4 regions of the Brevibacterium siliguriense genome follow, and region 1 is predicted to be linked to each of the others. Evidence: riboswitches for the same ligand, from Rfam matches in the RefSeq annotation. Region 1 holds a riboswitch; each other region holds the start of a gene.
What was found. Region 1 has a riboswitch for thiamine pyrophosphate ahead of BLU88_RS06820 (hydroxyethylthiazole kinase). Riboswitches for the same ligand answer to the same signal wherever they lie in the genome.
Positions count from the first base shown of each region.

Region 1 (3,499 bases):
TCAGCGTCGGTCGCGGCGAAGTCGTCGGCCTCGTCGGCGACAACGGCGCCGGCAAATCGACACTTATCAAGGTCATCGCCGGAGTCCACGCCGCCGATGATGGCGAGCTCATCATGAACGGGACGGCGCAGAGATTCTCGTCCCCGAAGGATGCGCAGAGGGCCGGAGTGGCCACCGTGTTCCAGGATCTGGCACTGTGCGAGAACCTCGACGTCGTGGCCAACCTGTTCCTCGGGCATGAGAAGACTCGCGGCGGGGTGCTCGACGAAGTCTCGATGGAAGCCAAATCATGGGAGCTGCTGCGGAGTCTGTCGGCGAAGATCCCGAGCGTGCGCGTACCGATCGCGGCCCTGTCCGGCGGCCAACGTCAGACCGTCGCCATCGCCCGGTCCCTCCTCGGCGAACCGTCCTTGGTCATGCTCGATGAGCCGACGGCCGCCCTCGGTGTCGCCCAGACGGCCGAGGTGCTCAACCTCATCGAACGGCTGAAGGAACGGGATCTCGGCGTGCTGCTCGTCAGCCACAATATGGCCGATGTGCAGGCCGTGTGCGACCGGGTGCACGTGCTGCGCCTGGGCAAGGACGCCGGTGACTTCCCCGGAGACGAACGAACCGATGTGCTGGTCGCCGCGATCACCGGAGCCAGCGACAATGTCGTGACCAAACGCGCCGCACGGAGGGGTGAGCGCCGATGACCCGCAATTCCTTCATCACCGATGAGCGGATCTCGTCCGAAGGCATCGTGGGGACGTTCGTCCGACGGGTCAAAGAGGGGCAGCTGGGCTCGTTCCCCGTCATCCTCGCCCTCGTCGTCATCGTCATCGTCTTCCAATCGGCCGACTCGAACTTCATCTCACCGGCCAACCTCGTCAACCTCTCCACCCAGGTCGCGTTCCTTGCGATCCTCGCACTGGGCATCAACCTCATCCTGCTCCTCGGTGAGATCGACCTGTCCTTGGCGCAGTTGGGTGGTCTGGCCGCCTCGTTGCTCGGTGTCCTGGTGGTGCGGCAAGGTGTGCCACCGGTGATGGCTCTGATCATCATGCTGCTGCTCGGGCTGATCGTCGGCGCGATCCAAGGTTGGTTCTTCGCAGTCGTCGGCATTCCCGCCTTCGTCGTCACCCTAGCCGGTCTGCTTGCCTTCACCGGTCTGACGCTGACGACCCTGGGCACGCAGAAGAACCTGTCGATGTCGGACACTTTCGCCTTCGACTTCGCGAGCTTCTACTTCCCAGCGATCTGGGCCTATATCTTCGGAGCGATCGCGATCATCGGCTTCGGCGGCGGAATCATCTATTCGAAGATGCGCCGCCACCGCGAGGGTCTCAACGCTCCGAGCTGGACCTCCGTGATCGTGCGCATCGTGCTGCTGGCCGCGATCGTGTTCGGCTTCCTCATCCTCGTCAACCAGGACTTCGGTCTGGCGATGCCGTTCTTCCTCATGATCGTCATCGCGATCATCATCGACCTCGTCCTGCGCAAGACCCGCTACGGCCGTTCGATCTACGCCGTCGGCGGCAAGGTCGAAGCCGCTCGGCGTGCCGGTATCCGCGTCACGTGGGTGCGCATCAGCGTGTTCATGGCCGCCGGTGTGCTGGCCGCGCTGTTCGGATTCATCAAGACCGGCGTGACGACGAATGCGGGATCGACGCTGGTGAGCACGCAGGATCTGCTCAACGCGATCGCCGCAGCCGTCATCGGCGGCACCTCGCTCTTCGGCGGTCGCGGTACCGCTTGGGCTGCTGTGCTCGGTGCTCTGGTCGTCGGCGCGATCAACAACGGTCTCTACCTCATCGGCTTCAACTCCGATGCGCAGCAGATCATCACCGCACTCGTCCTGCTCACCGCCGTCGTCATCGATGCGCTCAGCCGCCGCGGCCAGAGGTACGTCGGGCGGGGGTAGCGGTGACTCTTCGCTCAGCGGACCCCGTCGCGGTGAAACCACCGTGAACCGGAGGTGGTTTCACCGCGACGGGGTCCGCTCGGCGGTTCTGCAGGTTGGAGGAGTCGCCCGTGTCCGGGCGGGCTGATACAGTCGGAGCCATTGACATGGGGTGCCTCATGAGGATCCGCCCAGGCGGAGATCGGCGAGGCTGAGAGAACACCCATCGAACCTGATCTGGGCCATACTAGCGAAGGGATCGTCATGGTTGACTTCGACCTGCGTTCTGCGAATGCGCGACTGCGCGCCAGCAATCCACTCATCCAATGCATCACGAACACCGTCGTGCAGCAGTTCAGCGCGAATGTGCTCCTGGCCATCGGCGCCTCCCCGGCGATGCTCGACCATGAAGCCGACGCCGGACAGTTCGCCGGCATCGCCAGCGGAGTCCTCGTCAACTTCGGAACCGCCTCGAACCACCAGCTGCTCGCCGCCGACGCCGCCATCGACGTCGCGTATGCCGCCGGCAAACCCTGGGTCCTCGACCCCGTGAGCATCGGCGCCGTCGACTTCCGCACCTCCCGCATCCGCCGCGCCGCAGCCGATCACCCCACCGCAGTCCGCGGCAACGCCTCCGAGGTCGCCGCGCTCGCCGGAGTCGGACTCGGCGGACGCGGAGTCGACTCCACCGATGATGTCGATGCCGTCCTTCCCGCCGCAGCAAAGCTGGCACGAGAAACCGGCGCCATCGTTGCCGTGTCCGGACCCACCGACGCCGTCGTCGCCCACATCGACGGGACCGACCACGTCGCCCGCATCTCAGGCGGCCACGAGTTCATGCCGCTGGTCATCGGGACCGGCTGCTCACTCGGCGCCGTCACCGTCGCCTACCTGGCCTCCGTCCGCGCGGGCCTCGCCGACCCCGCAGCCGATGCCTCAACCGTCAACGCCACTGAACAGTCCGCGAACGGTGGAGCCGCCTCGGCGAGGTTCGAGGCCGTCGTCGCAGCCCACGCCCACTTCGCTGTCGCGGGGGAACTCGCGGCCGACGGCGCGAAGGGACCGGGCAGCTACTCGGTGAACTTCCTCGACGCACTCCACACCGTCGACGGCGACCGACTCGCACGGGCCGCGATCAGCCTCGACACCCTTCCTCTCGGCGAAGGCGTCCAGGCATGACCGCCGGATCCGCGCACATCGCTGACAACCCGGCTGACGACGGCGCGACCGTGAACGACCGAGACGGCGCGACCGACCGCTTCGCCGGAATCGACACGCGCCTCTACCTCGTCACCGACTCCGCCCAATGCGAAGCAGCCGGGCGCAGCGTCGCCGAGACTGCGCAGGCCGCCGTCGCCGGGGGAGTGGGCATCGTCCAGGTCCGCGACAAGGACATCGACGACGGTGACTTCTACTCGCTCACCCGCCAAGTCATCGCCGCCGTCGACGCCGCCACCCGCGGCACCGACCGCACGGTCCCCGTCGTCCTCAACGACCGCGTCGAGGTGGCCCGCCGCCTCATCGACGAAGGCGAGAACGTGCACATCCACGTCGGCCAGACCGACGCCACCGTCGCCGAGGTGCGTGCCGCCCTGGGTGCGGCACCGCTCATCGGGC
Region 1 covers NZ_LT629766.1:1,563,024-1,566,522, forward strand. The annotation lists gene BLU88_RS06810 (ATP-binding cassette domain-containing protein) at 1-695, shown strand, start outside; gene BLU88_RS06815 (sugar ABC transporter permease) at 692-1,903, shown strand; TPP riboswitch at 2,041-2,159, shown strand; gene BLU88_RS06820 (hydroxyethylthiazole kinase) at 2,147-3,061, shown strand; gene thiE (thiamine phosphate synthase) at 3,058-3,499, shown strand, end outside.

Region 2 (3,499 bases), 1.8 Mb from region 1:
GTCTGCGAAGGAGGCGAGCGCGCGCATGACTCAGCGCGCCACGGGCGGGTGGGGCCGCCTCGGTGGTGGTGTGATCATCCTTTGCACAGGCAGAACGGGTGACCTGCCGGGTCGAGGAACACTCGGAACGTCTCTCCCGGCTGTTCGGGGGCTTTGCCTGCGCCGATCTCGAGCACGGATTTCTCGGCGTCGTCGAGATCGTCGACCATGACGTCGAGGTGCATCTGCTGCGGGTGGGCCTGGCCGGGCCAACTGGGTGCGTGGTAGTCCTCAACCTGCTGGATGCAGATCGGCGGCCAGGAGTTGGAGACGATTTCTGCCCACGTACCGTCCTCGTCGACGGAGACGGACCAGTCCAGGAGCTTTCCGTAGAACTCCGCGAGTTCACCGGCGTCAGGGGCGTCGAGCACGACAACGGGCTGCTTTGCAATAGCCATGTCCCGAGTCTACGCCGCCGCACTGACACTGCGAAGGGGTGGACTCTGGGGCGTAGGATTGTTGAGCAGATCCGCCGATGCTTCCGCAGTCCGCATCGGCACCCCACCAGTGAAGGTTTGCGATGAGTTCTCATGCACTTCCCGTCGGCGACGGTCCCGCGGTTCACATCATCCACGACAACCCGGAATGGATCGCTCCATTCACGGAGGCGCTCGACCGCCTCGGCGTCGCCCATATCGAATGGCTGCTGCCCGAGACCACGATCGATCTTGCTGCCGAACCTCCGCAGGGGCTGTTCTGGTCGCGGCTGTCGGCCTCGGCGCACACTCGCACGGATCCGCAGGTGAAGGAGTACGGGCGTGCGGTTCTCGATTGGCTCGCCGCCGCGGGCCGCCGGGTCATCAACGGTCGCGACGTCTACGAGCTCGAGGTGAGCAAGATCCGTCAGCATCGCGGGCTGTCCGGTCATGGTTTCGATGTGCCGCACACCGCGGCCGCGTTCGGCCCGCAGGCGCTCGTCGAGGCCGCTGCCGGCTTCGCTCCCCCGTTCATCACGAAGCACAATCAGGGAGGGAAGGGACTCGGCGTCCGTCGCTTCGACTCCCATGCGGAGCTCGAGGCCGTCGCCGCCGAGTTCGCACCCGGTGGAGCGAATGCGCCGATCGACGGCATCACCCTCATCCAGGAGTACGTGCAGCCGGCCCAGTCGTTCATCACCCGCGCAGAGTTCATCGGCGGCCGTTTCCACTATGCGGTGCTCGTCGACGTCTCCGGTGGGTCCTTCGAGCTGTGCCCGGCCGATGCCTGCACGATCCCGGGGGCTGAGGCGGATTCCATCGCCGAGGCGGCTCCACCGTTCGCCCGCCGCAACGACGTCACTGCCGACACCCCGCTGATCTCTCGCCTCGAGACACTGCTGGCCGACCTCGGCATCGAGATCGCCGGCATCGAGTTCATCGAGACTCGCGATGGCCGGCAGGTCGTCTACGACATCAACACGAACACGAACTACAACCCGTCTGTCGAGTCCGCCGAACAGACGGCGGGTCGTCAGTCTGCCGCCGACCGTATCGCGGAGTACGTGGCGGACACCCTCGCCGAGGTGGCCGAGCCGTCCGTCTCCCCCGCCGGGTCGACAGCGTGGTGAAGCCCCGGACCCGAGTTCTGATCGAACTGCTGGCAGAGCTGAGTACCGTCCGACCGGGAGGTCGTGCCTTGGTGGCATTGGACGGAGTAGACGGAGCCGGGAAGACGACGATCGCCCGGGAACTCGTCGACCTCGCCGAGGAGAACGCGGGGAATTCTTGGACGGCTCCTGCTCGTCCCGTCGCGTCGGTCGGCATCGACGGCTTCCATCATCCGCGGGCCGTTCGTCATGCCGACGGAACCGGGCCGGAGACGTTCTACCGGAGCTCCTACGACTACAACGCATTCCTCGAGTCGGTAGTCGGACCCTTCCGCCGAGGCGAGGCGATCATTCCCTCGTCATGGGACGTCGATGCGGACCTGCCGGTTGAGTCGCAGCCTCGGATCTTGCCGAGCGACTGTGTTCTCCTGGTCGAGGGGATCTTCCTCCACCGACCAGAACTCGTCGATCTCTGGGATGCGAGCGTGTGGATCGAAGTCCCATTCGAGGTCTCGGTCCCGCGCGGAAACGAGCGGTTTCCCGGACGCTTCGATGCCGATCCGGAGGATCGGTCGAACCGCCGATATGTCGGCGGTCAGCGTCTCTACTTCGCCGAGGCGTCTCCGTGTGAGAAAGCCACGTGGGTGCTCGACAATCGCGACCTGGAGCGGCCAGCCCTGGTCCACCGGATCTGATCCGACCGCTCTGACTACTTTCTCTATCGCCGGTGATAGTGTCGAAAGGCTACAGGGGAGCGCCGCAAGAGGCGGCGCTGAGAGTGCGTGTGCAGACCCTTTGAACCTGATCCGGTGAGCACCGGCGGAGGGAGTGGAAGACACTTGAGCACCATCGACAATTCCTCGATCATCGTTGACAGCGGCGGAGCGGTGGCCGAACTGCTCCGTTCGACGGAGCGGCGATGGGTGAGGGCCGTCAACCACCGGTTCGTCCGAGAGCTTTTCGCCGGCACCGTCCACGACACGGTGATGCGCGACTATCTCATCCAGGACTACCAGTTCTTCGAGTCGTTCCTGTCCATGCTCGGCGCCTGCGTGGCCTATGCCGATGAGCTCGACGCAAAGCTTCGATTCGCCCGCCAACTGGGCATGCTCGTCGCCGACGAGGACACGTATTTCGTCGACTCCTTCGCCGAGCTGGGCGTCGATCCCGCCGATTACCTCCGACCTGAACTCGCCGCACCGACAGTGGGCTTCCGCGATCTCATGGACGACTCCGTCGCCTCGGCGTCGTATCCACAGCTGCTCATCGTCCTCGTTGTCGCCGAGTGGCTCTACCTCGATTGGGCCGAATCCCGGGAGGAAGTACCGCAGCGAGCGGTTCACCGAGCATGGATCGACCTCCACCGCGGCGATGCCTTTCGCGGCTGGGTGCAGTTCCTCGTCGACGAGCTCGAGCGGGTGTTCCCAAGAGACGGCGATCAGGGCTCAGATGCCGAGGCTCTCGCCCGCAGCTGGAAGCATGCCGTCGATCTCGAATGTGCCTTCTTCGACCACGTGTACGACAGCTGAGCCGCCCCCCAGCCGCCCGGAGCCGCACTCCGCAGCCGCACAGCCCACTGACCTAGACTGGCTCCATGAGCACAGGTGTTGATGCAGTCGTCGTCGGATCCGGCCCCAACGGCATGGCAGCCGCGGTCACCTTGGCCCGCGCCGGGCTCTCCGTCGAGGTGTTCGAAGCTCAGCCGACCGCCGGCGGCGGTGCCCGCACCCTCGACCTCGGTCTGGCACCCGGCATCACTCATGACATCTGCTCGGCGGTCCATCCGCTGGCCATCGCCAGTCCGTTCTTCGTCGACTTCGACCTGCGCGCCCGCGGCATGGAGCTGACCACTCCCGAGATCTCCTACGCTCAACCCCTCGACGGGAAACCGGCCGCGCTGGCCTTCCACGATCTCGATGAAACGGTCGACCGCCT
Region 2 covers NZ_LT629766.1:3,781,829-3,785,327, forward strand. The annotation lists gene BLU88_RS16995 (HutD family protein) at 1-27, opposite strand, end outside; gene BLU88_RS17000 (VOC family protein) at 75-437, opposite strand; gene BLU88_RS17005 (ATP-grasp domain-containing protein) at 560-1,585, shown strand; gene BLU88_RS17010 (nucleoside/nucleotide kinase family protein) at 1,657-2,259, shown strand; TPP riboswitch at 2,303-2,409, shown strand; gene BLU88_RS17015 (TenA family protein) at 2,404-3,093, shown strand; gene BLU88_RS17020 (phytoene desaturase family protein) at 3,159-3,499, shown strand, end outside.
Region 2: another riboswitch for thiamine pyrophosphate. It lies ahead of BLU88_RS17015 (TenA family protein); the one in region 1 lies ahead of BLU88_RS06820 (hydroxyethylthiazole kinase).

Region 3 (3,499 bases), 1.9 Mb from region 1:
TCACCTCGCGTCGGCGGAAGCAGCTGGCCGAAGGACTCGGAAAGGAAGCAGCGACGCTGTCCGAGCAGTTCCCGGATCTGGCGGTGACCACCTCGGTGCCGGTCGGCGATCCCACCGAGACCCTCGTCGAGATCAGCGCCCGCGCACAGCTGACGGTGATGGGCACCCGCGGGCGCGGACGGATCCGCAGCGCCCTGCTGGGATCCGTCTCGCGCGGAGTCCTCAACCATGCCGAGGGACCGGTCATGGTGGTGCCGAGCTGATCAGCTCAGCTCGGCGCTTCGGCGGCGGCTCGCAATCAGCAGAACCACACCGAGCGCCAGCGCCCCCGCTCCGACGGCCAAGGGCCGTGCAAGCTCGCCGCCGGTGCGGGGAAGGCCGCCGCCTCCACCTGCCGAAACGGTCCCAGAGGAATCCGAATCATCGGCCGTTCCCGCGGCGTTCGCATCGGCGCCGGAGTCCGTCGCACCTGTGCCGCCATCGGTGTCGGCCGTTGCCGCACCGCTCTCAGCACTGTCGGCTTCGGCTCCTATTGCGCCTGTGTCTGTGTCTTCGCCCGATCCATCTGCATCGGCGTCCTCCTCGGCACCGGTGTCCTCTGCAGCCGGGTCGGCATCAGTCCCAGCACCATCCGTACCGGAAGTGGCGTCAGCGCCCGTTCCGGCGTCGTCGTCCGGATCGGGTTCCTCCGCCTCGACGCGCCTGAGTTCGACGTCGTCGATCTGCTCGGCGGTCGCCTGCGCTTCCGAGCCCTCACCGTCGGCCGTTGCGCTGCCTGTCGGCACCTCATAGGTCGTCGCCCGCAGCGCCTCGTCGCTGACCTGGACCCGGGTGAACGCGGGAACGTCGTTGTGGACGCTCTTGCCTTCCCAATCGAGGCCGGGAACGTAGTCATAGAACTTCGACCCTGACGACGAGGTCAGTGTGAGGTAGAGCGTCTGTCCGTCTTCCTTCTCTTCCTCGGCTCCCGCTTCGGAGCCCTCGACGGGTTTGCCTTCGCCATCCATGAGGAAGGTGCGGTTATATATGTGATCATGACCGGAGACGACGAGATCGATGTCGTTGCGGGCGGCGACCGGCGGGATCGCCTTCCGCAGGCGCTTCACATCGAAGTCATTCCAATGGGTCGCTGTCGAATAGATCGAGTGGTGGAATCCGAGCACCGTCCAGCGCGCCTGGTCTCCCTGTTCGGCGACGACCTCGTCGATGAACTCAGCATGGGCGTCCATATCCGAACTGTTCGAGTTGATGTTGAGGAACAGGACTCCGTCCTCGATGAACCAGTAGTCGCCGCCAGAGGTGATGACGCCACCGCCGCCGTGATCCTGGCTGACATTGGGTCGGTTGAAGTGCTGCTCGTATGCTTTCGACGACACATCGTGGTTGCCAATCGTCGTCGCCTGCGGGATCGTCCGGGTCTCATCCGGTGCCAGGTACTGGGCGTACTGCTCCTGGTTGCCTGCGGAGTTGACCTGGTCGCCCAGCGAGTAGAAGAAGCTCGGATTGTCGGCGATGGCCGCTGCCGAACTCAGGGTCCTGTCCCAACCGGCGGCATCGTCGGGGTCTCCGCCACCGGCGCCGACCTGCGGGTCGCCGAAGACGAGGAATTCTTCGTCTCCTCCGGCAGCTCCCGTGGTGAACTGCTGCACCTCGGTGAACCCGTCCTTCTCGCTGCCGACCTGGTAGGCGTATTCGGTGCCCGGCTTGAGGCCGGTCATGCTCGCATGGTTGAAGTGACGTTTGAGGTCGGTGGCGAGTCCGGAGTCAGTGGTCTCTGCTGTTGCCGCGTCGGCGGGGAGATTGCCGTCCTCGAGCACGCTCACCGGTGCCCATCGCACTTCTCCCCCGCCGGAGCTCTCACTCATCCACGAGAGATTGCGTGCCGTGGAGTCGGCACCGACCTGCAGGACGGCGTCGGTGATCGCCTCGCTTCCCGCTTCCGCCTCGGCGGGCAATTCCGACGAGCTCTGGCCCGGTTCCTGACTCCGACGCGGGCTCGGGTTCTGATTCGGGCTCTGGCTCGCGGTCGAACCAGGCTCTCCTGCGCCGAGAGCCGGCTCGGCACGAACGGGCACCGGGGCCGCCACCAGTGCGGCGAGCAGGGTGGCGGCGGACAGGGCGCCAAGGGGTCGTTTAAGTCGATGAGTGTTCACCCGCTCATTCCTACTGATCGGTAGTGTCCGGCCGTTCGAAGCCCGTCAACGAACGAGGGAACGGGAAGTGAATCCTCGATGACTGACTTGGGTCGCCGCTTCGCTCCCCTGTTGTACAGTGGTGGCTACGACAGGGGAGCGCCGTCAGGGGCGCTGAGAGTGCAGAAGAAGCTGCAGACCCTCGAACCTGATGCGGTTAGCACTGCCGAAGGAAGTCGAGACTCTTCACCCCTCCTTGAAATGAGGAGGCACAATGCCGAATACCACCGCACCGAACACCGCCACCACCCCCGCACGCTCCTTCACCGCGGCGCCGAAATCCAAGCAGTGGCGAGTCGTCGACTATGTCACCACCGCCGTCCTCGGAATCGCCGTCGGTCTCGTGTTCTGGGTGTTGGCGCTGAGCTGGAAGGTGCTCGAACTCGCCTTCCAAGCCTTCCCGCCCTCGATCGGCCTCATCGCCGGACTCTGGGTGCTGGCCGGACCGCTGGCCGGTGCGATCATCCGCAAACCCGGTGCTGCGCTGCTGTGCGAACTCATCGCCGCCATCGTCGAGGCCGTCCTCGGCTCCCACTTCGGAGCGACCGTTCTGCTCTCCGGACTGTTGCAGGGCCTCGGTGCCGAACTCGTCTTCGCCGCCTTCGGCTACAAGCGCTTCACCCTGTGGGTCACCGCGGCCTCGGGGATGCTGGCAGCGGCGTTCATGGCCGTGAGCGAGAACATCATGTACAACGCCGAATGGCAGTTCGGCTTCCAAGCGATCTACGCCGTCTGCGCGATCGTCTCCGGCCTCGTCATCTCCGGAATCGGCGCATGGTTCGCCTACCGGGCGATCGCGGCCACGGGAGCGCTGAGCTCCTTCGCCTCCGGCCGTCTGCGCTGATGGCGCTGCCGATCACGGCCGCCGGCTACTCGTGGACGCACACCGACCGTGACTTACCGGCCGTCGGACCGCTCGACCTGAAGATCGCCGCCGGTGAGAAGGTGCTGCTGCTCGGTGCCTCCGGGGCCGGCAAATCGACGTTCCTCCACGCCGTCGCCGGAGTCCTGCCCGAGGAATCCGGTGAGGCCACCGGTGAACTCCTCGTCGGCGATGGGGAACCGGATCCTCGCCGAGGCAGCACTGGGCTGGTCCTCCAAGATCCCGATTCTCAGGTGATCTTCTCCCGAATCGGTGATGATGTGGCGTTCGGGATGGAGAACCTCGGACTCCCGGCCGAGGTCATCGAGGCCCGGATTCCCGAGTCCCTGCGGGCGCTGGGACTTGATCTGCCGCCGGAGCATCCCAGTGCGGCACTGTCAGGTGGGCAGAAGCAGCGGCTGGCTCTGGCCGGCATCCATGCGAT
Region 3 covers NZ_LT629766.1:3,462,186-3,465,684, forward strand. The annotation lists gene BLU88_RS15565 (universal stress protein) at 1-263, shown strand, start outside; gene BLU88_RS15570 (FN3 domain-containing metallophosphoesterase family protein) at 264-2,153, opposite strand; TPP riboswitch at 2,276-2,384, shown strand; gene BLU88_RS15575 (ECF transporter S component) at 2,407-3,036, shown strand; gene BLU88_RS15580 (ABC transporter ATP-binding protein) at 3,036-3,499, shown strand, end outside.
Region 3: another riboswitch for thiamine pyrophosphate. It lies ahead of BLU88_RS15575 (ECF transporter S component); the one in region 1 lies ahead of BLU88_RS06820 (hydroxyethylthiazole kinase).

Region 4 (3,499 bases), 1.4 Mb from region 1:
TTCGGCGGCATCATTGGACAGGTACCGGGTTGCGAAATTGTCCGCACCGTCGAGGACGACATCGTGGCCTGTGAAGAGCTCGAGCGCGTTTTCCGGAGTCAGCCGGCCCTCGATCGTGCGCACCGCAAGGCTCGGATCAAGTCGGTGCACGGCATCGGCGGCAGAAGTGACCTTCGGCCGTCCCGCATCGGCATCACGGTGGATGATCTGGCGCTGCAGATTCGACGCCTCTACCACATCATCGTCGATGATCGTGATCGACCCGATCCCCGCCGCCGCGAGATAGTTGATCACCGGCGATCCGAGTCCCCCTGCCCCGATGACAAGCACCGAGGCGGCCCGCAGACGCCGCTGCCCCTCTATGCCGAATCCCGGCAGGCCCAGGTGTCGGGAGTAGCGTTCCAGCTCCGCCCGGGACAGGGATTCCACGGGTTCGACGAGCGGTGGGACCGTGGGCAGAGCGTTGGATGCGGCGCTCATTGTGCTGCGACCATTCCGTCGAACGGCGAGGATGCCAATGCCAGAGGCCGCTTGGGAATCCTCCCGGCCCCGGACGCCAGATGCCCGGCCTCGACGGCCAAGGCCATCGCCCGGGCCATGGCATGAGCGTCGTGGGCGCGAGTGACGGCCGAGGCCAGCAGCACCCCGGTGCAGCCGAGCTCCATCGCCAGAGCAGCATCCGAAGCGGTGCCGACACCGGCATCGAGGATGACCGGCACCTGTGCACGGGAGACGATGGTCTCGATGTTGTGGGGATTGAGAATGCCCAATCCGCTGCCGATCGGAGCACCGGCCGGCATCACCACGGCCACCCCGGCACCCTCCAGACGTTTCGCCAGAGCCGGATCATCGTTCGTGTAGGCGAAGACTGTGAAGCCGTCGAGGACGAGTTCCTCGGCGGCGGCAAAGAGTTCAATGGGGTCCGGCAGCAGGGTATCCTCATCGGCGATGACCTCGAGTTTGACCCAGTTCGTCTCCAGGGCCTCCCTCGCCAGACGGGCAGTGAGCACGGCGTCCCGGGCCGTATAGCAGCCGGCCGTATTCGGCAGCACTCGGATCTCCAAACGCTGAAGCATGGTGAAGACCGAGTCCCGGGACTCGGCGTCGAAGCGCCGCATCGCCACAGTGGTCAGCTCGGTTCCCGAGGCCACCAGCGCGTCTTCGAGGATGCTCAGGGAGCTTGCCCCACCCGTGCCCATCACGAGGCGAGACGACATCTCCACATCATCGATCATCCAGCTCATGTCAGCCTCCCTGCACTGCGGTGACGATATCGACGATGTGACCGTCGGCAAGTGTGAAATCGGACCAGGCTCCGCGGCGGATGACTTCACCGTCGACGGCCAGGGCTAGCCCTAAACGTCCGCCGTCGGCCGGAGTCCCATCGGGGCTCAGTTCCCGTCCGGTGACCTCGGCGATGAGGTCGAGCGCCGAGGAGGCACTCAAGAGCTCATGGTGTTCGCCGTTGAGAACGATGGTCGGTGAGTGTACGTGGTCGGTCATGAAATTCTCCTCATCGAGTGGGCAGCGGTGCGGTTTGAGTGGGTATTGGTGTGTTCTGTGGTAAAGCGGTGCGGGGACACGGACTCGAGCGCCCCGTCAGGGGGCCAGTCGGAGACGGCGCCCAAGGTGAGTTCGGCGCCGAGCCTGCCGCCGAATGGGGCCAAGAGGATGCCATGCCGGAAATACCCGGTGCTCACGACACAGCCGGAATCGACGCGCCCGATCATCGGCAAGTCGTCGGGAGAGCCGGGGCGGGCTCGAGTGGTGATGTCGGAGATCTCCGCGTCGAGGATGCCCGGTACCACCCGTTGCCCGTCAGCAAGCAGCCGGTGGATAGCCCCGGCAGGGGTACCGGACAGCCCGTCTTCCCGAGAACTGGCACCAAGCACGATCTCGCCATCGGGGCGAGGTACAAGGTAGACGGAGCGGCCGTTGACCAGCCCGCGGATAGTACGGGTCAGCAGCGGAGTCGTCTCAGCGGTGGCACGCAGACGCAGCACATCGCCCCAGACCTCCCGGATCGGCAGCTGCGGTGCACCGACGATTTCGTTATTGGCGGTGCCGGCGCAGAGGATAACCTGATCGGCGTCCAACCGACGACCATCGCTCAGTTCGACGCCCATGGTTCTATCACCGTCCCTGAGCAGCCCGACCACCCGTTGATGGATGAGGAGGGCCCCTGAGCCTGCGGTCAGGACAGAGAGCAGAGCCGCGCAGACCCGACGCGGATCGATCGAATGATCACCGGGAATATGCACAGCCCCTGCCACAGCAGGCGACAGCGCAGGCTCGACCCGGCGGGCAGCGCTGCCGGCGACGAGCTCGGTGGCGAAACCTGACCGCGACTGAGCCTCGCGCAGTTCTCGCAGTGCCTGCAGGTCGGCCCGGTCACCAGCGCACACCAGAGTCTCGGTATCCGTGGAACCGAGATCGACCGCGGCGGCGCTCGCCACCTCGGCGGCGAACTCCGGGTACATCTCTGCCGAGGCTCTCATCAGCGGGTACAGGGGAGTCTGCCCCCACACCACCTCGGCGGCGGGAGCGATCATCCCGGCAGCGGCATGGCTGGCCCCCAGCGCGGGGGCAGGATCGATGATGGTGACGTCGGCACCGACGCGGCGCAGATACCAGGCCGTGGACAGGCCGATGATCCCTGCGCCGACGACAATGACTCTCACAGCTTCTCCCTCCGGCGGCATGATCCGCATCAGGTCTGACGGTCGGCTCCTACGCCCTCTCAGCCTCGTTGGGAGGCTCCCGCGAACTCCTCTACTCTATGACCATGACCACTCAGACGCCACCGCGCAACACCGAACGGCAGACGAAGAGAGCCTGGAGAGAGGCCCGATTGGCCGAAGCCTCGCTCTACCTGTGCACGGATGCCAGGACCGCTCAAGGCGATCTGCCTGAGTTCCTCGATGCCGCCTACCGAGGGGGAGTCGACATCATCCAGCTGCGCGACAAGACCCTCGAGGCCCGGGCGGAGATCGGGGCCCTCGAAGCGCTCAAGGACATCGCAGCCCGGCACGGCAAGCTCTTCTCCGTCAACGACCGCGCCGACGTCGCACTCCTCACCGACGCCGATGTCTTCCACGTCGGTCAGGGAGATCTCACCAGCGGACAGGCCAGGGCTGTGCTCGGTCCCGACGTCATCCTCGGCCGCTCCACTCATTCCCTCGAGCAGGCGCTCGCCGCCGAGGCGGACCTGGAAACCGACTATTTCTGCGTCGGGCCGGTCTGGGAGACCCCGACGAAACCCGGTCGGACTGCCGTGGGGACAGCGCTGCTGACCGCCGCTTCCGCCGAGACGACCAAACCGTGGTTCGCCATCGGCGGGATCGCAGCGGGGGAGAGGCTGGATGCGGTCCGGCAGGCGGGCGCGAACCGTGCCGTCGTCGTGCGTGCGATAACCTCGGCTGAGGATCCCGCTGCGGCCGCTCGGGAACTCAAGGAGGAGTTGGAATGACCCAAGCAGCTGACAGCGCAGGCAGACAAT
Region 4 covers NZ_LT629766.1:2,964,186-2,967,684, reverse strand. The annotation lists gene BLU88_RS13260 (ThiF family adenylyltransferase) at 1-480, opposite strand, end outside; gene BLU88_RS13255 (thiazole synthase) at 477-1,244, opposite strand; gene thiS (sulfur carrier protein ThiS) at 1,246-1,503, opposite strand; gene thiO (glycine oxidase ThiO) at 1,500-2,681, opposite strand; TPP riboswitch at 2,671-2,774, opposite strand; gene thiE (thiamine phosphate synthase) at 2,786-3,469, shown strand; gene BLU88_RS13235 (ketopantoate reductase family protein) at 3,466-3,499, shown strand, end outside.
Region 4: another riboswitch for thiamine pyrophosphate. It lies ahead of thiO (glycine oxidase ThiO); the one in region 1 lies ahead of BLU88_RS06820 (hydroxyethylthiazole kinase).